Regions from separate parts of the Micromonospora sp. NPDC007220 genome, predicted to be linked through region 3. Evidence: riboswitches for the same ligand, from Rfam matches in the RefSeq annotation. Region 3 holds a riboswitch; each other region holds the start of a gene.
What was found. A riboswitch is a leader RNA that binds a small molecule or an ion and turns the genes downstream of it on or off. The one in region 3 is predicted to bind cyclic di-AMP.
Positions count from the first base shown of each region.

Region 1: linked by a shared signal. The riboswitch ahead of ABZ573_RS02275 (hypothetical protein) and the one ahead of ABZ573_RS16765 (NlpC/P60 family protein) in region 3 are both predicted to bind cyclic di-AMP.
Region 2: linked by a shared signal. The riboswitch ahead of ABZ573_RS06655 (hypothetical protein) and the one ahead of ABZ573_RS16765 (NlpC/P60 family protein) in region 3 are both predicted to bind cyclic di-AMP.

Region 1 is NZ_JBEYEU010000001.1:450,175-456,803, forward strand. Features, by position in the region: gene ABZ573_RS02265 (MarR family winged helix-turn-helix transcriptional regulator) at 1-75, opposite strand, end outside; gene ABZ573_RS02270 (carbonic anhydrase) at 287-1,039, shown strand; gene ABZ573_RS02275 (hypothetical protein) at 1,167-2,183, opposite strand; cyclic di-AMP (ydaO/yuaA leader) riboswitch at 2,187-2,318, opposite strand; gene ABZ573_RS02280 (YibE/F family protein) at 2,485-3,834, opposite strand; gene ABZ573_RS02285 (metal-sensitive transcriptional regulator) at 4,162-4,464, opposite strand; gene ABZ573_RS02290 (cation transporter) at 4,615-4,824, shown strand; gene ABZ573_RS02295 (hypothetical protein) at 4,854-5,855, shown strand; gene ABZ573_RS02300 (heavy metal translocating P-type ATPase) at 5,864-6,629, shown strand, end outside.
Region 2 is NZ_JBEYEU010000002.1:117,399-124,027, forward strand. Features, by position in the region: gene ABZ573_RS06640 (5'/3'-nucleotidase SurE) at 1-23, opposite strand, end outside; gene ABZ573_RS06645 (PfkB family carbohydrate kinase) at 20-997, opposite strand; gene ABZ573_RS06650 (SRPBCC family protein) at 1,176-1,643, shown strand; gene ABZ573_RS06655 (hypothetical protein) at 1,720-2,805, opposite strand; cyclic di-AMP (ydaO/yuaA leader) riboswitch at 2,819-2,950, opposite strand; gene ABZ573_RS06660 (cation diffusion facilitator family transporter) at 3,104-4,021, opposite strand; gene ABZ573_RS06665 (AAA family ATPase) at 4,098-6,215, opposite strand; gene ABZ573_RS06670 (alpha/beta hydrolase) at 6,469-6,629, opposite strand, start outside.
Region 3 is NZ_JBEYEU010000007.1:234,168-240,796, reverse strand. Features, by position in the region: tRNA gene ABZ573_RS16785 (tRNA-Gly) at 150-223, opposite strand; gene ABZ573_RS16780 (zinc metalloprotease) at 646-1,632, shown strand; gene ABZ573_RS16775 (pyridoxamine 5'-phosphate oxidase family protein) at 1,773-2,324, opposite strand; gene dcd (dCTP deaminase) at 2,403-2,981, shown strand; gene ABZ573_RS16765 (NlpC/P60 family protein) at 3,036-4,022, opposite strand; cyclic di-AMP (ydaO/yuaA leader) riboswitch at 4,089-4,222, opposite strand; gene ABZ573_RS16760 (peptidoglycan recognition family protein) at 4,461-6,485, shown strand; gene ABZ573_RS16755 (C40 family peptidase) at 6,565-6,629, opposite strand, start outside.

The sequences.
Region 1 (6,629 bases), on a different contig from region 3:
CACGTGCCCGTGGTTGGTGAGGAAGGTCCAGTTGCGGGTGCTCCCGTTCTCCCCTGTCGTCGCCATGCCCGCCATCGTATGGCCCCTGCTTCGTGTTTTCCTGCGCGCCCTCGCGGCCGAGGGACGCGCGGAGGCCCGGCCGCCGTCGCACCGGGCCCGCCGGACATATGAAATGCATATCACGCATCCCTTGACGTATCTTGCAGTGCGTGTGACGGTGGTGGCAGCCCGCGTCCAGCGTCGGCCCGGGTGACCAGGCCGTTCACGCGAGGTAGCGAGGTGTGGGATGAGTCGTCCCGGATCGCCAGGAACCCAACCGGGCCCGGAGCGGACGCTCCCGGCGCCGGCCACGGGCGGGACCCCGGCCGACGTCGGCACCGCGTTCGCCGTCCCCGCGAGTCCCGAGCAGGCGCTCGCCGAGCTGCACGCCGGTAACCGGCGGTTCGTGACCGGCGCCCCGCGCCACCCCAACCAGGACGCCGGGCACCGCGCCGCGGTCGCCGACGGGCAGCACCCCTTCGCGGTGATCGTCGGTTGCTCCGACTCCCGGCTCGCCGCCGAGATCATCTTCGACCGCGGCCTCGGTGACCTCTTCGTGGTCCGCACCGCCGGGCACACCATCGGTCCCGAGGTGCTGGGCAGCGTGGAGTACGCCGTCACGGTCCTGGGCACGCCGCTGGTGGTGGTGCTCGGGCACGACTCCTGCGGGGCCGTCCAGGCGGCGCGTACGGCGGCCGCCACTGGCACCCCGCCGGTCGGGCACCTGTGCGCCGTGGTGGACGCCGTGGTGCCCAGCCTGCGCCGGGCCGCCGCCGAGGGCGTGGACGACATCGACGGGATCGTCGACATCCACATCGCGCACACCGTCGAGGCGATGCTGGGCCGCTCCGCCGTCCTCGCCGCGGAGGTGGCCGCCGGCCGTTGCGGGGTGGTCGGCATGTCGTACCGGCTGACCGCCGGCGAGGTGCGGACGGTGGCCGAGGTGCCCGCCGCTGCGGCCGACGCGCCGGAGGCGGCGGCCAGCGCCGCGCTCGCCTGAACAACCATCCACCCACCGCCCGCCCGTCACCGCCCTGGCGGGCGGGTCCGTACGACGAAACAGGGCCGCCCCGCGTTCGGCGGGGCGGCCCTGTCCGCGCTCTCGGCTGTGCCGCGCGCGTGCGTGCCTACCAGAGGGACACGTGGACGTGGTCGGTGTGGTTCGACGGACCGCTGTAGGAGCTCCAGCCCGTCGCCGGGAACCAGATCTGTCTGTTCCAGATCACGTAGTAGACGCCGAGCCGGTCGGCGTTGCGGACCAGGAACGCGGTCAGGTTGTTGCCGTACATGTAGGTGTCGTCGTTGTGCCAGGGGGAGAAGCCGCTCTTCTGCAGCGACCAGTCGCAGGCCCGGCCCTTCGGGTGCTCGTACGGCCCGCCGGGGCGGTAACAGCCGACGAACCGGTTGAAGCCGGCTCGCTTGACCTCCTTGTACATGTGCAGGGTGCGCGCGGTGATGCGGCCGGAGGTGGTGGGGTCGGCCTCGGTGGGTGACAGCGGCGTCCAGTCGCCGTCGGCCGCCCGCCCCGGCGCGATCTTCGCCACCGGCGAGGTGGCGACCACCTTGCCGCTGGTCAGCCCTCTGCCGCCGACCAGCGCGAGCGCCTTCTCCGCCTCCCGCTTGCCGCGCGCCATCTCGTTCGTCAGCTTCTGCTGTTCGCGGACCTCGGTGTCGAGCGCCAGCTTGGCCTGCTCGGCGCGGTCCTTGACCGCGTTCACCTCGGCGAGCTTCTTGGAGTTGACCAGGTTGAGCTCGTCGAGGGCGGCGGCGCGCTTGACGAACGAGTCGGGGCTGGCAGTGTCCAGCAGCATGGACACCGCGCCGATCCGCCCGGTGCGGTAGGACTGGGCGGCGATCTGGCTGACCTGGGGAGCCAGCGCGTTCAGTTCGGCCTGCGCCCGGGAGACCTCCAGGGCCAGTTCGAGCTGGCGCTTCTTCGACTTCGCCAGCTTCGCCTTGGCCTGCACGTAGGACCGGTTCCGGGCCTCGATGAGGTCGTCGAGCAGCTTGGGCTCGTCGTCCCCGTGCCCGGAGGGCTTGGGCGGGGTGGGCGCGGCCGCCGCCGGGAGAGGCCCGGCGAAGACCGCCAGAGCGGCGAGTACGGCCACCACGGGCGTCAGCCAGCGGCGTAGGGGTGCCGTCACAGTTTTCCCTTCCGTCGACCGCCGACCGGGTTAGCTGACGGGTTCGGGGCGGAAGTGGCCCCTACCGCTGTCGCGGATTCACCCCACGTACCTGGGTCCCCGGTTCGCCTCGCGGCGATTGGGCGGCGGCACCGCAGGCGCCGCTGCGCGCCTTCGGCGGTGACCGGCAGCGAGGTTACCCGAGAACGCTCCCGGGGATCTACGTCCCTAAGCCGACTAAATGCGTTATTTCGTAATGGCGGACGGTGACCAGTGACGCATTTATCAGGACGAACGTCCTGTTCGGTCACGCTGAGGAGCGTCACCATGCGGTGTCCGTACTTCTGTGCCCATCGGGCCATCCGGCGGGAGCGGCGGACGGCGTGTCCCCGCGCGGCCCGCTGAGGGCCTCCAGCGCCTCGGACCGGTCGGTGGCCGGCCGGGGCGTCGGCGCGGGCGCGGTGGCGGCGTGGTCGGTCGCGTCCCCGCCGCGTCGGCCGGCCGTGGTCACCAGGGCCGCCAGCGCGGTGGTCAGCGGCACGGCGGCGATCAGACCCAGGGTGGCGACCGCGCTGCGGACGATCTCCTGGGCGAGGAACTCGCTGGTGAGAAGTTGGGTCACCGCCCGCGAGTCGGCGGTCAGCAGGAGCAGCACCGGCAGCGAGGCGCCGGCGTACGCCAGCACGATGGTGTTCACCGTCGAGGCGATGTGCGCCCGGCCGACCCGGGTCGCCGCCCGGTAGAGCTGCGTCCGGGACAGCCCGGGGTTGGCGTGCGCCAGCTCGGTGACCGTGGCGGCCTGGGTCACCGTGACGTCGTCCAGCACGCCGAGGGAGCCGATGATGATCCCGGCCAGCAGCAGCCCGTGCAGGTCGACGTCGGCCTGGTACATCGACAGCGTGGTGGCGTCCTCGGAGCCGAACCCGGTCAGGTGGGTCGCGGCGGTGGCGATCGTGCCGAGGACACCGGTCAGCACCAGGCTGCCCAGCGTGCCGAGCACGGCGACCGAGGTCTGCGCCGTCACGCCGTGGGTCAGGTAGAGCACCACGAACATGATCAGAGCGGCGCCGACGACCGCGACCAGCAGGGGCGGGTTCCCGGCGCTGATGCCCGGCAGCACGAAGGTCAGCAGGATGGCGAAGCTCGCCGCCAGGCCGCCCAGCGCGGCCAGCCCACGCCACCGCCCGAAGGCGACGATGGCGGCCGCGAAGAGCGCCACCAGCCAGACCAGCGGCTTGCCGCGCTGGTGCTCGGCGATGTTGTAGGTGCTGGCCGTGGGGTCGGCGGGGTCGGTGAGCTCGACCAGGATGATCTCGTCGTCCACGGCGACGGTCGGCGCGCCGGGGCCCACGGGCACCGGCGTCTCCACCTGCTGGCCGGCGTCGGGGCCGTCCTGCACCCGTACGGTGACCGTGCCGCAGGGGCCCTGTGGCGCGTCGGGGCTCCCCTCCGGGGTCTCCGGGGCGGGCGGGCACGGCTCCGTCACCACCCGGGTCACCGTGCCGTGGTAGCGGGGCGCGTCGGTGCCGGTCGCCGGGTCGGGCGCGTTCCACGGCCACAGCACCAGGGCGGCGATCAGCGTGGCGACGAAGAGGGGCACCACCGTCGCGACGAGGATCCGCCGCACCCTCGGCGGGGCGGACGGAGCGGGACGGGTGTGGTCGGCGCCCATCGAGTGTCTCCCTACGAATCCAGGGCGGGGTACGTGCCGGCGGGGCCGGTCGGTTCACCCGTCGCCGCGTGGCCGGGACGGGGATCGCTTCCGCGTGGCGGTGCGGTCACGTACCGCGGTCCTGGGCCCCCGTCCGGTCGCGGGCGGGCGGTGCCGCCGCCCGGCGGGGCGCGCGGGGCGGGCGGTGCGGAATCCGGAGGGCCACCGGCCGAATGGTAGCCACCCCGGCATCCGGGCGCAGGTCGTGCGGGTGGTGTCGGAGGTGTGGTGTCGGAGGTGTGGCGTCGCCGTGGGGCCGCGCCTCGCGGGGCCGGGTGCCGGGACGGGTCAGCCGCGCTTCATCAGGCGGCCGACGGCGGCCATCATCTCGGTGGCCATCTCGTCGGCGCGGCCCTCGGCCGCGCCCTCGCGCATGCAGTGCCGGGCGTGCCCGTCGAGCAGGCCCAGCGCGACCTTGTCCAGGGCGGCCTGGATCGCGGAGATCTGGGTGAGCACGTCGATGCAGTAGCGATCCTCGTCGACCATCTTCTCGATGCCACGGACCTGCCCCTCGACGCGGCGCAGCCGCGCGAGCAGCTGATCCTTGCTGGCGGTGTAACCCCTGGTCGGGGTGGGCGTCGGTGTGGTCATGGGGTCGAGGATACCGTACCCCTCGGGGGTATGGTACGTTCGTTCCTGGCCGGGATACCCCCACCGGGTACCGGTACAAGGCACGGGCACCGGTCCGCCTCCGATGTACCCCTGGGGGGTATAGGCTGGGGGCGGCGAGAGGAGAGTTCGATGATCACCACGACGTACCAGGTGCAGGGCATGACCTGCGGGCACTGCGCCACCGCGGTCAGCACCGAGGTCGGCGCGATCCAGGGCGTCAGCGACGTCCAGGTCGACGTCGCCGCCGGTCGGGTCACCGTCACCAGCGAGGGCCCGTTGGAAACCGACACCGTGCGCTCCGCCGTCGACGAGGCCGGTTACGACCTCGTCGGCGCCTGAGATCGGGCACGGGGAAAACGAGGCACACCATGAACACGGCGACGAAGCTGAGCGGTTTCGCCCTCGGCCTCGCGGTGGTGTTCGGCGCGACGTACGGGGTCGGCCGGGTGGCCGACCCCGTGGCGCCGCCCGCCGAGGCCCCGCACGAGGCCGGCGGGGGGCACGGCGAGGACGGCGGAGCCGGACACGGGGGCGACAACGGCGCGGCGGCGCACCTGCCCGGCGGCCTGCTCGTCTCCGACCGCGGCTACACCCTGCGCCCGGTGGACGCCCCGGCCGGGCAGTTCGCCTTCCAGGTCACCGGCCCGGACGGCGGGGCGGTGACCGCGTACGACGTGGCGCACGACAAGCGCATGCACCTGATCGTGGCCCGCCGCGACCTCTCCGGTTTCCGGCACGTGCACCCCGAGATGGCGCCGGACGGCACCTGGCGGGTCGACTCGCCGCTCGCCGGGCCCGGCGTCTGGCGGGCGTTCGCCGACTTCACCCCGACGGGGGGCGAGGCGCTGACGCTCGGCGTCGACGTGACCGTCCCCGGCGCGCTGACCGGGCGGCCCCTGCCCGCCCCGGCGACCAGCACCACGGTCGACGGCTACACGGTGACGCTCGCCGGCGCCCCGGAGCCCGGCCGCACCGCCGAGCTGACCCTGACCGTGAGCCGCGCCGGCGCCCCGGTCACCGACCTGGAGCCCTACCTGGGCGCGTACGGCCACCTGGTGGCGCTGCGCCAGGGCGACCTGGCTTACCTGCACGTGCACCCGCACGGCGAGCCGGGCGACGGGCGGACGCGGCCCGGCCCCGAGGTGAGCTTCTCGGCGGAGATGCCGTCGGCCGGCGCCTACCGCCTCTACCTGGACTTCAAGCACGGCGGCGTGGTGCGTACCGCCGAGTTCACCATCGTCGCCGGCAGCCCTCCGACCGCGCCGGGTGTCCCGGCGGCGACCAGCTCCCCGACGGCGGGCACGCCCGCCGCCACGAGCTCCCCGACCGCCGGCGCCGGCCACGGCGTCCCCGGTCACGGGCACGACTGACGGGAAGCATGATGACCACCAAGCCCTTGCTGACGGCGCCGAACCAGATCGAGCTGGCGATCGGCGGTATGACCTGCGCCTCCTGCGCGGCCCGGATCGAGAAGAAGCTGAACCGGATGGACGGGGTGACCGCCACCGTCAACTACGCCACGGAGAAGGCCACCGTCCGGTACGCCGACGAGGTCACCCCGGACGAGCTGATCGCCACGGTGGAGAAGACCGGCTACACGGCGGCCCTGCCGCCCCCGCCCACGCCCGCCGGCGGCGAACCGGCCGCCGAGCCGGTGGACGAGCTGCGCGGCCTGCGTACCCGGCTGTGGGTCTCGGCCGTGCTCACCGTGCCGGTGATCGTGCTGGCGATGGTGCCCGCCTGGCAGTTCGAGTTCTGGCAGTGGCTGTCGCTCACCCTGGCCGCCCCGGTCGTGGCCTATGGCGGGCTGCCCTTCCACCGGGCGGCCTTCATCAACCTGCGGCACGGCGCGGCGACCATGGACACCCTGGTCTCGCTCGGCACCCTGGCGGCGTTCGGCTGGTCGGTCTGGGCGCTCTTCCTCGGCACCGCCGGTACGCCGGGGATGACCCACCCGTTCAGTCTCGCCATCAACCGATCCGACGGCGCCGGCAACATCTACCTGGAGGCGGCGGCCGGGGTGACCGTGTTCATCCTCGCCGGCCGCTACTTCGAGGCGCGGGCGAAGCGGACCGCCGGCGCGGCCCTGCGGGCCCTGCTCGAACTCGGCGCCAAGGACGTCGCGGTGCTGCGCGGCGGCACGG
Region 2 (6,629 bases), on a different contig from region 3:
GTGACCAGTACCCGCAGCGTCATCGCTCGGCCGCCCGTTCGGCCAGCTCGTCGGGGCTGGTCCGCTCCTGCGGCCGGCTGCCGGCCGGTACGAGACGCACCCGGTCGACCAGGCCGGTGATCGAGTCGAGCCGGCCGGTGCCCAGGCCGTGCCGGGTCACGTTCAGCGCGCCGGCTGCCGCGCCGGTACGGATCGCGGTGCGCACGTCGCCGCCGCGCGCCACCACGGCCGCCACCCCGGCGGTCATCGAGTCGCCGGCCCCGCGCGGGTCGGCCGCCTCCAGCCGGGGCATCTCGACCTCGAAGACCTCGCCGTCGACCAGGGCGAGGGCGGGCTTGTCGGCCCGGCTCACCACCACGTTCTCGGCGCCGCCGGCGTGCAGGTCGTACAGGGCCCGGGTGAGCTGCTCCTCGTCCTCGCCGTCGGCGCGGCCGTCGGCGATCAGCTCCTCGTGGCTGACCTTGAGGAAGAAGACGCCGCTGTCCAGCACGGCGTCGAGGTGCTCGCCGCAGAGGTCGACCACCACCCGGCTGCCGTTGGCCCCCAGGTCGGCGGCGAACCGCCGGTAGAGGTCGGCCGGGACCAGCGACGGCTCGTTCGGCCCGCTCAGCACGCTGACCGAGGCGCGCAGCCCCTCGCCGAGCGCCAGGTTGTAGAGCTCGTCCAGCTCGTGCCGGCTGAGCGGCTGGCCGGGCACGTCCACGATCTCCTGCCGGGAGCCCTCGCGCCGATCGTGCACGTACCCGCCGCTGCCGGAGTCGCGGACCACCACCTTCAGGTGCACCCCCTCGCTGACCAGCAGCGGCTCCAGCACCTGGCCGATCTCGCCGCCGAGGGCGGCGCAGAGCACCACGTCGACCCCGAGCGACATCACCATCCGGGCCTGCCAGACGCCCTGCCCGCCGGGGTGCAGGTGCAGCTCCGGCGCCTCGCTGGGCTGGTCGACGGTCACCGTCAGCCGGGGCGTGGGCGCGAAGACCATCACGTGCCCGCTCATCCGTCGTACCCGTTCATGCGCCCATCCTCCGCCGGTCGACACGTGCCGTGACCATCCACCAGCTGACCGTAGTGTGGTCGGCGGCCGGGCGTCCGGACTCCGGGCGGGATCGGCGCGGCGTTGCCAGGGCGCCCGGCATGCGCGACGATCGGGCGACCACCGACGCTGGGGAGACGGCGTGCTCAGGCGAAGTTCCTTCAGCTACACCGTCCAGGCGCGCTGCTCCCTCGCGGAGGCCGCGGCGCTGCTCGCCGACCCCACCCGGCAGGAGGACCTGCACCCGCTGATCGTCCGGGTCCGTCGGGTGCCGCCCCGTCCTGGGGCGCGGGCCAGCTACGACATCACCGATCGACTGGCCGCCGGGCCGGTGCGCCTGCCGATCACCTACCGGGCCGACGTCCTCGTCGACGATGCCGACGAGATCGTCACCGTGGCCCGGCAGTGGCCTGCCACCACGGTGCGCAACCACACCCGGCTGCGGGCGGAGCCCGACGGCGTGGTCCGCATCGAGGTCGAGATCACCCTCGCCGCGCCCGCGCCGCTCTTCGGCTACGCGTTCCGCCAGGCCCGCGCCGCCCACCTCGGGCTGGCCGCCCGCCTCGCCGTGGCCCTCGACACGATCCCGCCCGGGTCGCCGGCCGACTGACCGCCGGACGGTCCCGGCCGGGGTGGCCGTCGCGCCCCCGGTGTCCCGCGACGGGCGGGGCACCGGGGTGCGGACGTCAGTAGACCGACAGGTGCACGTGGTTGGTGTGGTCGCTGGACGGGTCGCCGTTGGCCCCGCTGTACGACTTCCATCCGCTGCTGGGCAGCCAGATCTGCCTGTACCAGATCACGTAGAGCACGGCGAGCCGGTCGGCGTTGCGCACGAAGTACGCCGACAGGTTGTTGCCGTACGTCCGGTCGCCGCCGGTGGCGTCGCCGCCGAAGCCGCCCTTCTGGGCCGCGAAGTCGCAGGCCCGGCCCTTCGGGTGTTCGCCCGAGCCGCCGGGGCGGTAGCAGGAGACGTAGCGGGTGAAGCCCGCCGCCTTGGCCTGGTTGAGCGCGTGCAGGGTGCGCGGGGTGATGCAGCCGTTGGCGGGGGTGGGGTCGTTGACGCTGCACGACTCGCGCGGCCAGGAGCCGTCGGAGTTGCGCGGGGCCGCCTTCGCCGTCTTGCTGGAGGTGCCGCCCGGCGAGGTGCCCGCCCCCGTGGACTGCTGCCGCTGTTGCTGCTGCTCGCGGTTGGCGACCGTCAACGCCCGCTCGGCCTGCTCCTTGCGCTTGGCCATCACGGTGACCTGCTTGCGCTGCTCCCGGATCTCGCCGTCCAGGGCGAGCTTGGTGCGGGTGGCCTGGTCTCGGGTCTCCTGGAGTTCGCGCAGGGCCCGGTCCTCCTTGGCGGCCACCGCGTCGAGGGCGGCGGCGCGGTCCATGAAGCCGTCCGGCGAGCTGCTGTTGAGCAGGGCGGACGCCACGCTGAGCCGGCCGGTGCGGTAGGCCGCCCCCGCGATCTCGCCGACCTTGGCGGTGTGCGCGGCCAGCTCGACCTCGGTGGTCTTGAGCTGCGCGGCGAGCTGCTGTTGCCGCTTGGCCGACGTGTCGAGGGCGCGCTTGGCGTCGAGGTAGCCCTTGCTGGCGGCCTCCAACTGGGCCCGCAGGGCGGGGGTGCCGCCCTCCTCGTCCTGGCCGGGGGCCGCGGCGAGCAGGCCGGCCCGGGTGGCGGCCGCCGCCGGGGCGGCGGTGACCGGGGCCACCGCGGCGCCGAGGGCGAGCATCGTGGCGATCAGGGCCGCCGTCCGGGCGGCAGGTCGTCGTACAGGTGCCATCACTGGCATTCACGTGTCCTTCCGTCAGCCGCCGACCGGGTTAGCTGACGGGTTCGGGACGGAAGATCCCTACCGCTGACGCGGATGCACCCCACGAACATGGTTCCCCGGTTCGCCCCGCCGGGCGATTAGGCGGCGGCCACCGCCGGCACCGGTGGGTGCCGCCTGGCGGAGGCCGAAGCCGAGCCTACCGGTGCCGGTGTGACTGATGCAGCGCAGGTGACGGAGGGTGTACGTCCACTAGCAGTCAAATCCGGCATAAGCGCACAATACTCTCCCAGATTTAAGGTTGTCCTCATTACCACTCAACCGACCCGCAGGCCCCGCGCGACGCTCCGGGCTCGATCTGCAACGTGGCGTGCTCGATGTGGAAGTCGTCGTGCAGCGCGGCCCGGGCGGCGCCCAGCACCGCGCCGACCTCCGCGCCGGGTGCCATGGTCAGGTGCGCCGAGGCCACCTCCATGCCGGAGGTGAGCGTCCAGACGTGCAGGTCGTGCACCTCGGCGACGCCGGGCACGGCGGCCAGCCGGTCGTGCACCGCGGTCACCTGGAGGTGCTCCGGCGCGGCCTGCACCAGGATGCGCAGCGCGGCCCGCCCGAGCCGCCAGGTGCGCGGCAGGATGAACACCCCGATCGCGACCGCCACCAGCGGGTCCGCCCACCACCAGCCGGTGGTGGCGATCAGCAGCGCGGCCCCGATCACGCCGAGTGACCCCAGCAGGTCGCCGAGCACCTCCAGGTACGCGCCGTGGACGTTGATGCTCTCCTTCGCCCCGGAGCGCAGCAGCGCGAAGGCGCCGATGTTGGCGAGCAGGCCGAGCACGGCGACCACCAGCATCGGGCCGGCCAGCACCTCCGGCGGGTCGCCGAAGCGGCGCACCGCCTCGATCACGACGTAGACCGCGACGCCGGAGAGCAGCATGGCGTTGGCCAGTGCGGCCAGCACCTCCAGCCGGTAGAGGCCGAAGGTGCGTTGCGGGTCGGCGCCCGCCCGCCGGGTGGCGGCGATCGCCGCGAGCGCCATGCCGATGCCGAGCACGTCGGTGAACATGTGCCCGGCGTCGCTCAGCAGGGCCAGCGAGCCCGTGCGGAAGGCCGCCACCGCCTCCACCACCATGAGGCCGGCGAGCAGCCCGAACGCCGCCCAGAGCCGGCCCCGGTGGCGGTGCGCGGCATTCGCCACCGACCCGTGATGGTGGTCATGACCTGCGCCCACGCGCCCACCCTCCGTCAGGCGTCCGGATTCGCGTTCAATCTATGCTCACATCGCTATGTATGCAAGTAACGGCGGCTCAGCCGATCGGGTCGACGGTGGTCAGCCGCTGGGTGGCCCGGGACAGCGCCACGTAGAGCGTCCGCACCCCCGACCCCGGGTCGGCCCGGATCTCGCCCGGAGCGACGAGGACGACCCCGTCGTACTCCATGCCCTTGGCCTCCAGGCTGGTCACCACCTGCAAACGCGGCGTGCCGAGCCCGCCCAGCCAGCCGGCCACCTCGTCGCGGCGCGGCACCGGCGTGATCACCCCGACCGTGCCCTCGACCTCGGCGAGCAGCGCGTCGGCCGCCGCCACGACGGCGCTCTCCAGCTCCGCCGGCGGCACCGACAGCGCGACCGGGTCGACGCCGGTGGAGCGCACCGCCCGGGGCAGCGGCAGGTCCGGGTGCAGCCGGCGGATCTCGGCCGCCGCCACCGCGAAGATCTCCGCCGAGTTGCGGTAGTTCGTGGTGAGGGTGAAGTGGTGCCGCTTGCGCCGGCCCAACGCCTGGTCCCGGGCCCGGTTCAGCTCCTCCGGATCCCCCGTCCACGCCGTCTGCGCCGGATCGCCCACCACCGTCCACGAGGCCAGCCGGCCCCGCCGGCCGATCATGCGCCACTGCATCGGCGAGACGTCCTGCGACTCGTCGACCACCACGTGCGCGTACTCCCGGTAGTCGTCCGGGCGTTCCCGCGCCGCCTCGCGGGCGGCGCGCTGCCGGTCGGCGAAGGTGCTCAGCTCGCGGACCCCGCCGGCCAGCTGGAACGGGTCCCGCTTCGCCCGGGCGGGCTTCATCGGCTTGCCGAGCAGCGCGTCCAGCTCGTCGAGCAGCGCGATGTCGGCGATCGTCAGCCCGGCGGCGTCGAGGCTGCCGTACGCGTCGGTCAGCAGCCGGATCTCGGCGCGGGAGAGGATCCCCTCGGCGTAGCGGTGCAGCCGGTCCGGACGGGCCAGCCAGCCCAGCACGTGCCGGGGGTGCAGCCGGGGCCACCACGCCTTCAGGAACTCCCGGAACTCCGGCCGCTCGGCGATCTCGTCCTCGAACGCGCGCTGCTCGGGCAGCCGGCCCACGCCCAACCTGCGGGCCTGCGCCCACAGCGCCGCGAAGACCCCGTCGAAGCCGGCCCGGCGCACCTCGTTGCGGCGGGCGCCCCGGGGCATCGCCCGGTCCCGGATGCCGTCCAGCTCGCGGCGCTCCAGCCGGAGCAGCTCGCCCCGATAGAGCAGGCGCAGCTCGGTCGGGCCGCCCGGCACCGCGTCCCGGACCGCCCGCTCCAGCACCCGCCGCATCCGCAGCGAACCCTTCACCGCCGCCACCGCCGGCGGATCGGTGCGGGTGGCGGTCAGGCCCGCGAAGAGCGTGCCCAGCGAGTGCAGGGTGGCGGTGTCCTCGCCGAGCGAGGGCAGCACCGAGGCGATGTACTCGACGAAGACCGAGGACGGGCCCACCACCAGGATGCCGCCGCCGGCGAACCGGCTGCGGTCGGAATAGAGCAGGTACGCGGCCCGGTGCAGGGCGACGGCCGTCTTCCCGGTGCCCGGGCCGCCGGACACGATCGTCACGCCCGAGCCGGGGGAGCGGATGGCCTCGTCCTGCTCCCGCTGGATGGTGGCGACGATGTCCCGCATCCCCCTGCCGGTGGCCTTCGACAGCGTGGCCAGCAGCGCGCCGTCGCCGACCACCGCCATGTCGGCGGGCGCGGCGACCGGATCGAGCAGGTCGTCCTCGATCCGGGTGACCCGCTCGGCGGAGGACTGGATCGTGCGTCGCCGCACCACGCCCAGCGGCTGCGCGGGAGTGGCCTGGTAGAAGGCGGCGGCGGCCGGGGCCCGCCAGTCGACCACCAGGGTGGAGGCGTCGTCGTCGCGGATGCCGAGCCGACCGACGTGCAGCACCTGCCGGTCGAGCAGGTCCAGCCGGCCGAAGACCAGGCCCTCGTGCTCGGCGTCCAGCATGTGCCGCCGCCGTGCGGCGTGGAACACCATCGCGTCCCGTTCGACCAGCGCCCCGAAGTTGCCCACCCGGGCGAGCCGGTAGCCCTCCTTCTCGGCGCTGACCGCCGACCGGCGCAGCTCGGCCAGTCGGGCGTACACCCGGTCGAGATGCCGCTGCTCGACGGCGATCTCCTGTTCCAGGGTGGTCTGGTCGGTCACCGCTCGCTCCTCCTGACGTCGGCGGCGGGCGGCGCGAACCGTGCGAACCGCGCCAGGCCAACCGCAAGAGGGTACGGCCCGCACGCAACCAGCGGCGCCACCGGTGCGGGAAAGGAACCCGCGTCACGCCCGCAGGGGCCCCACCGGGCCCGGTCCAGCCCGTGCCGCGCTCTCCGCCGGGCCCGGTCCAGCCCGTGCCGCGCTCTCCGCCGGGCCCGGTTCAGCCCGTGCCGGGCTCTCCGCCGGGCCCGGTTCAGTCCGCCCGGGCGGCGGCGGTGGCACCGGCCCCGGGGGCGGTGAGCACGCGACGGAGCACGCCGCCGAGCGCCGCGTTGACCTCGTCGGGGCGTTCCATCATCAGCATGTGTCCGGCACCCGGGCAGACGGTCAGCTCGGTCGCCGGCAGCGCGCCGG
Region 3 (6,629 bases):
GGAAGGCGGGCCGGACGCAGCCCGATGACCCGGACGACGGCATGGCCGCAGAGTGGTCCGGCGCCGGTAGTGGCCCGTGGCATGATCACGGGCTCGGGGAACGTCGAAGGCCCCGGTCGGGATCTGCGTCCTGACCAGGGCCTTTCGCGTGGAGCGGGTGACGGGAATCGAACCCGCACTGTCAGCTTGGGAAGCTGATGTTCTGCCATTGAACTACACCCGCAGGCGGCACCACTGTACCTGAGTCGTCACGACGCTGCACCCAGGTACCCCTCCGACACCACCCGGCGCCACGATCTTGGCAGCTAACGGCCCCCGGAGGGGCCTCAACTTACCAAGATCGCTCCGCGCCACCGCCCGCCGCCACCACGCCAGCCACGCCACCACCCCGCCGCGTCACCGTCAGCCACGAACCGCCCGGCCACGTGGCACGACGTGCCCGAGCCGCCCGCCGTGGCCCGGATCCGGACCGCGGGTCGCGTCCCGCGTCAAGCAACGTCGATGCGCGCCCAGCCGCTGCCAGGAAATTTCCACCGCGGCAACATATGGCCATTCTCAAATTCATCGATGGGTTGTAACGTCTGCCCATCGTTCCAGTCACGGCGTGACATACCCCCTGTCGCGTCGCCAGAAAGAGGTGGGCCCATGGGACTCCGTCCCAACCTGCTGACCCGGCGTACGGCCGGCGTCGCGTCGACGACCCTCGCGCTGCTGCTCAGCACCGCCGCCGTGGGGGTCGTACCGGCCGCTTCGGCCTTCTCCGCCGCCCCGACCGAGGTCTGCGTCGAGCCGGCCGACGTCCACTCGGACGCCCGCGTCAAGCCGGGCAGCGGCGCCAAGCACGAGCCGAACGAGCTGACCCTCGCGGAGACCCGCGAGCGCGAGGCCGACATGGCCGCCGCGCTGCGCGAGCGGGCCCGGTTCCGTACCGGCGCCGGGGCCTCCACGATGGCCGCCGCCGTCACCATCCCGGTGGTGGTGCACGTGATCCAGGAGAACAGCACCCGGGCCGGCGGCAACATCCCCGACTCGATGGTCAACTCGCAGATCAACGTGCTGAACCAGTCGTTCAGCGGGGCCACCGGCGGCGCGTCCACCGCGTTCAGCTTCCAGCTCCAGAAGATCAACCGGGTGACGAACCCGTCCTGGTACCCGATCGTGCAGGGCTCCTCGGCGGAGCGGTCGATGAAGACCTCGCTGCGTACGGGCGGCAAGAACACCCTCAACATCTACCTGGGTGAGCTGAGCAACGGCCTGCTCGGCTGGGCGACCTTCCCGACCCGCAACCTCAACAGCATGGACGGCGTCGTCGTGCTGAGCGAGTCGCTGCCGGGCGGCACCGCCACCAACTACAACCAGGGCGACACGGGCACCCACGAGGTCGGCCACTGGCTGAACCTCTACCACACCTTCCAGGGTGGCTGCTCCGGCTCGGGCGACAGCGTCAGCGACACCGCTGCCGAGGCGTCGCCGGCCTCCGGCTGCCCGACCGGGCGGAACACCTGCACCGCCCCCGGCGTCGACCCGATCACCAACTTCATGGACTACAGCTACGACTCCTGCATGTACCAGTTCACCGCCGGGCAGGCCAGCCGCATGCTGACCGCCTGGAACGCGTACCGCGCGGCGTAGTTACGCCGTACGACTCCACCGGTGCCGGCCTCGCTCGACGGGGCCGGCACCGGCGTCTGTGCGGCCGGGCACGCGGGGGTCGGGCGGTGGTCACGGTGCGGCGCCCCGGAGGGGGACGGCCCGGGGCGCCGCACCGCGTCTCAGGCGGCGGGGCGGGCGGCGTGGTCGCCGACGCGCCCCGACCGGGTCTCGGGCACCAGCGCGGTGCCGGCGGCGGCCGCGCGGGGGTCGAGCCACACCTGGACGGCGGGCCGGCCGTGCCACTCGCTGGCGCCGCCCGCGACGCCGGACTCGCGGCGGGCCAGCATCGCCACATCGACGGTGAACTCGAAGACCCGCCAGTCGACCTGCGGCGCGGCCCGGTGGCTGCGGGCCAGCCGGGCGACCCGCGCCGGGTCGGTCACCGGCCGGGCGTGGCCGGCGACGTAGGCTTCGTCGTCGCTCTCCTCGGGCGGGAACGAATGCAGCGCGTAGCGGCCGTCGCGCTCCAGGTCGCGCCGCTTGGGCGAGTCGACGACGAAGCAGAAGAGCCCCTCGTCGGTGATCACCGGGGACACCGGGTGCACCCGGGGACCGCCGTCGGCGCGGACGGTGGCCAGGTAGCCGAAGCCCGGCCCGTACTGCTGCATGAGGAGGCGGATCCCGTCGGCGAGGCGGGGCTCGTCGGCGGCGAATTCGGACCAGGAAGCCATGCCGGCATTCTATCGAACAATTGTACGAAGATGCACTCCGACACGCAGGTCACGCGTGTCGGTCGCTAAGGTGTGCGGATGCTGCTCTCCGACCGCGACCTGGCCTCCGAGATCGAGGCGGGAACGCTCGCGCTGGAGCCGTTCGAGCCCGCGCTGGTGCAACCGTCCAGCATCGACGTACGCCTGGACAAGCTCTTCCGGGTCTTCAACAACCACCTCTACACCCACATCGACCCCGCGCAGCAGCAGGACGACCTCACGTCGATGGTCGAGGTGCCCGAGGGCGAGCCGTACGTGCTGCATCCGGGCGAGTTCGTGCTCGCCTCGACGCTGGAGGTGATCACGCTCGGCGACCAGCTCGCCGGCCGCCTGGAGGGGAAGAGCTCACTGGGCCGGCTGGGCCTGCTCACCCACTCCACGGCGGGCTTCATCGACCCGGGCTTCTCCGGTCACGTGACCCTCGAACTGTCCAACGTCGCCAATCTGCCGATCACCCTCTGGCCGGGCATGAAGATCGGTCAGCTCTGCATCTTCCGGCTCTCGTCGCCGGCGCAGCACCCGTACGGCTCGGCCGTCTACGGCTCGCGCTACCAGGGGCAGCGCGGCCCGACCCCGAGCCGCTCCTGGCAGCACTGGCGCACCTGGCCCACCCGCTGACCCGACCTGCGTGCCTGCGGAGGGCCCCCGCCGGGCAGGGACCCTCCGCGTGCCTCAGCCGGGTCGGCCGTAGCTGTGGATCGGGCCGTCGTCGACCTTCTTCATCTTGATCGGCACCCCGGCGCGGGAGGCGTGCACCACCCAGCCCCCGCCGACGTACATGCCGACGTGGTGCAGGTCGCTGTAGTAGAAGACGAGGTCGCCCGGGCGCAGCTCGCCCCGGCTCACGGACGCCGTGGCCCGGCGCTGCTGCGCGGCGTTGTGCGGCAGCGACACCCCCGCCTTCGCCCAGGCGGCGAGCATCAGGCCGGAGCAGTCGTACGAGTTCGGCCCCTCGGCGCCCCAGACGTAGGGCTTGCCGATCTGCGCGCAGGCGAACTTCACGGCGGTGCCGGCCGGGCCGCCGGGATAGCCGGCCGGGCAGGGGGCGGGACGCAGCGGCCCGCCGCCGCCGTTGCCGTAGACCCGCAGCCGTAGCTTCTGCAACCGGTCGATCTCGGCGTTGATCTGCTTCTTCTTCGCCGCGAGCTGGGCCTCGGTGCGGCTGAGCTGGACGACCATCTCGTCCAGCGGCGCCTTCTTGGCGGCCAGCCGGTCGCGCAACTCGGCGACCTGCCGCACGTCCTGCTGCTGGTGCTGGGCGAACTGGTCGAGCAGTTCGAGCTGCCCGATCATCTCGCTCGGCGAGCGGCTGCCCAGCAGGGCGTTGACGGCGGAGACGTTCTCGCCCTTGTAGGCGCGGGCTGCCAGCGCGCCGACCTTCTCCATCGCCTGGTCGACCTGCTTCTCCAGCGGCCCGATCTGCGCGGCGAGCGCGTCGGCCTGCTTCCGCCTGGCGGCCAGGTCCTGGCGGGTGGCGTTGTGCCGTTCGATGATCGGTTCGAGCTTGTTCCAGTCCTCGTCGATCTGCCGCTCGATCTCGGCGACCGTCGGTTCGGCGTGGGCCGCCGTGGCGCCGCCGGTCAGGACGACGGCGAACGCGGCCAGGGCGGCGAGGGCGGTGGTGCAGCGGTACCAGCGTGGGCGCGGCGCAGCCGTCACCGGGTCGACGAGGGCCGACCGGGCCGACGGTGGCCGCGGGGCATGGTGTGCCACCGGGCTTCGTACTCCTTCTTCCGTACCGCCTACCGGGTTAGCTGACGGGTTCGGGCGGGAAGGGGCGCCCTACCGCAGGACTGCGGATTCACCCCGGGGAACCTGGGTCCCCGGCTCGCTCGGGAGCGACTCGGCGGTGTCGGACCGTCACCGCCCTGGTTGGACGGAATGTCACCGGCCGACGAATGACCAGAGTAGAGACGACCGTTATCGATCCGCAACCCTACGGGCAGTGACACTCCGTACCCACCCGGATCGGGCGGATCCGCAACCCGGGCGACGAAGATTTTCTTCCTTCTGAAGTGTCTGACGGAAAGGTATTGACCAGAGGCGGCGGGCGGGGCGAAGGTGACCCCACCTTTGCCCGTCCGAACTGGGGGTCTGATGCACCTGTCAGCGACATCGAGGAGCAGACGCGTCCTGCTGGCCGCCGCCGTGGCCGCCGCCATGGCGGCGACGCCGCTCACCGCCGCCGGATCCGCCGCCGCGGCAGCGCCGGTGAACGACCGGCAGCAGCAGTACGCCGCCGCGGCCGCCGAGTACGGCGTACCGGAGAGCGTCCTGCTCGGGGTCTCCTACCTGCAGTCCCGCTGGGACACCAACGCCGGCACGCCGAGCACCAGCGGCGGCTACGGACCGATGCACCTCACCGACGCCGAGCACGTCACCGCCCTCGCCGGCGGCACGCACCACGACGAGGGCACCGAGGACCCGCGCGGCGACGACTCCCGCCCGTCCCTGGCCGAGGCGGGCGAGCCGCCGGCCGCCACGCCGCCCGCCGAGGCCGCGCTGCGGACCGTCGACGCCGCCGCCGAGTTGACCGGCGCCAGCGAGGAGTCGCTGCGGACGGACGTCACGGCGAACATCCGGGGCGGCGCGGCGCTGCTGGCCGCGTACCAGAAGGAGATCGGCGCCCCGGTCGGCGCCGGCACCGACCCGGCGGCCTGGTACGGCGCGGTGGCCCGGTACTCCGGCGCGGACAGCGCCGACGCCGCGGCGGCCTTCGCCAACGAGGTGTACGCCACCATCGCCACGGGCGACAGCCGGGTGACCGACGACGGGCAGCGGGTCACGCTGGCCGGCCGGGCGGTCCAGCCGGACCGCTCCTGGCTGGACCGGCTGCGCCTGCGCAAGCTCGCCCGGCCGGACGGGCTGGAGTGCCCGAGCGACATCTCCTGCGAGTGGATCCCGGCGCCGTACGAGAACTACGGCCCCACCCTGGGCGACTACGGCAACCACGACCTGGGCAACCGTCCCACCCAGCAGAAGATCGAGTACATCGTCATCCACGACACCGAGGGCTACTTCGGCCCCAGCGTCAACCTGGTCAAGGACCCGAAGCGGGTGGGTTGGCACTACACCCTGCGCTCGGTGGACGGGCACATCGCCCAGCACATCAAGACCAAGAACGTCGGCTGGCACGCCGGCAACTGGTACGTGAACTCCAAGTCCATCGGCCTGGAGCACGAGGGCTTCGCCGGGCACGGCACCTGGTACACCGAGGCGATGTACCGCACCTCCGCCAAGCTGGTCCGCCACCTGGCGCGGGCGTACAACATCCCGCTGGACCGCAACCACATCATCGGGCACGACAACGTCCCCGGCACCGTCGCCGCGAACGTGCGCGGCATGCACTGGGACCCGGGACCGTACTGGAACTGGTCGCACTACTTCGACCTGCTCAAGGCGCCGTTCAAGTCGACCGGCACGCACCGGACCGGGCTGGTCACCATCGACCCGGACTTCGCCACCAACCAGCCGCCCTTCACCGGCTGCAACCGGCAGCCCCCGGGCGTGCCGAACCCGCCCCCGGCGACGGCCCCCTGCCCGCTGCGCGGCTCCTCCGCGCTGTTCCTGCACAACGCGCCGAGCCACGACGCGCCACTGCTGAACGACATCGCGCTGCGGCCCGACGGCACCCCGAACACCACGTACGTCTCCGACCACGGCGCCCGGGTCTCGGCCGGACAGACGTACGCGCTTGCCGAGGTGCAGGGCGACTGGACCGCGATCTGGTACCTCGGCCAGAAGGGGTGGTTCCACAACCCGGCCGCCAAGCCGACGGCGAAGTGGACCGTCGGGTTCGTGGTGACCCCGAAGGCCGGTAAGGCCACCATCCCGGTGTACGGCCGGGCCTACCCGGAGCAGGCCGCGTACCCGGAGGGCGTGCCGTACCAGGCGATCTCGCCGCTGCAGTACACGCTCTCGGCCGGCCAGCGGTACGCCGTCGGCAACCTGCTCCCCGGCGAGTACTACCGGGCCACCACGTTCGACGGCTCCGCTCCCCACGACCAGACGGTCGTCCGGGGCGACAACAGGTACGTGCAGGTCCAGTTCGGTCACCGGATCATGTACGTCAACCTGGACGACGTGAACCTGGTGCCGTCCCCGCTGGGCGCGCCCCGCTGATCCCACCGCACGACGAGGGCCCCCGGTCGATCCGACCGGGGGCCCTCGTGTCGTTGCGGGTGCGGGACGAGCTGGCCCGTCAGGGCCGGCGGAACCCGGCCACCGGCATCGTGTTGATGCTGGAGACGTTTACCGGTTTGCCGG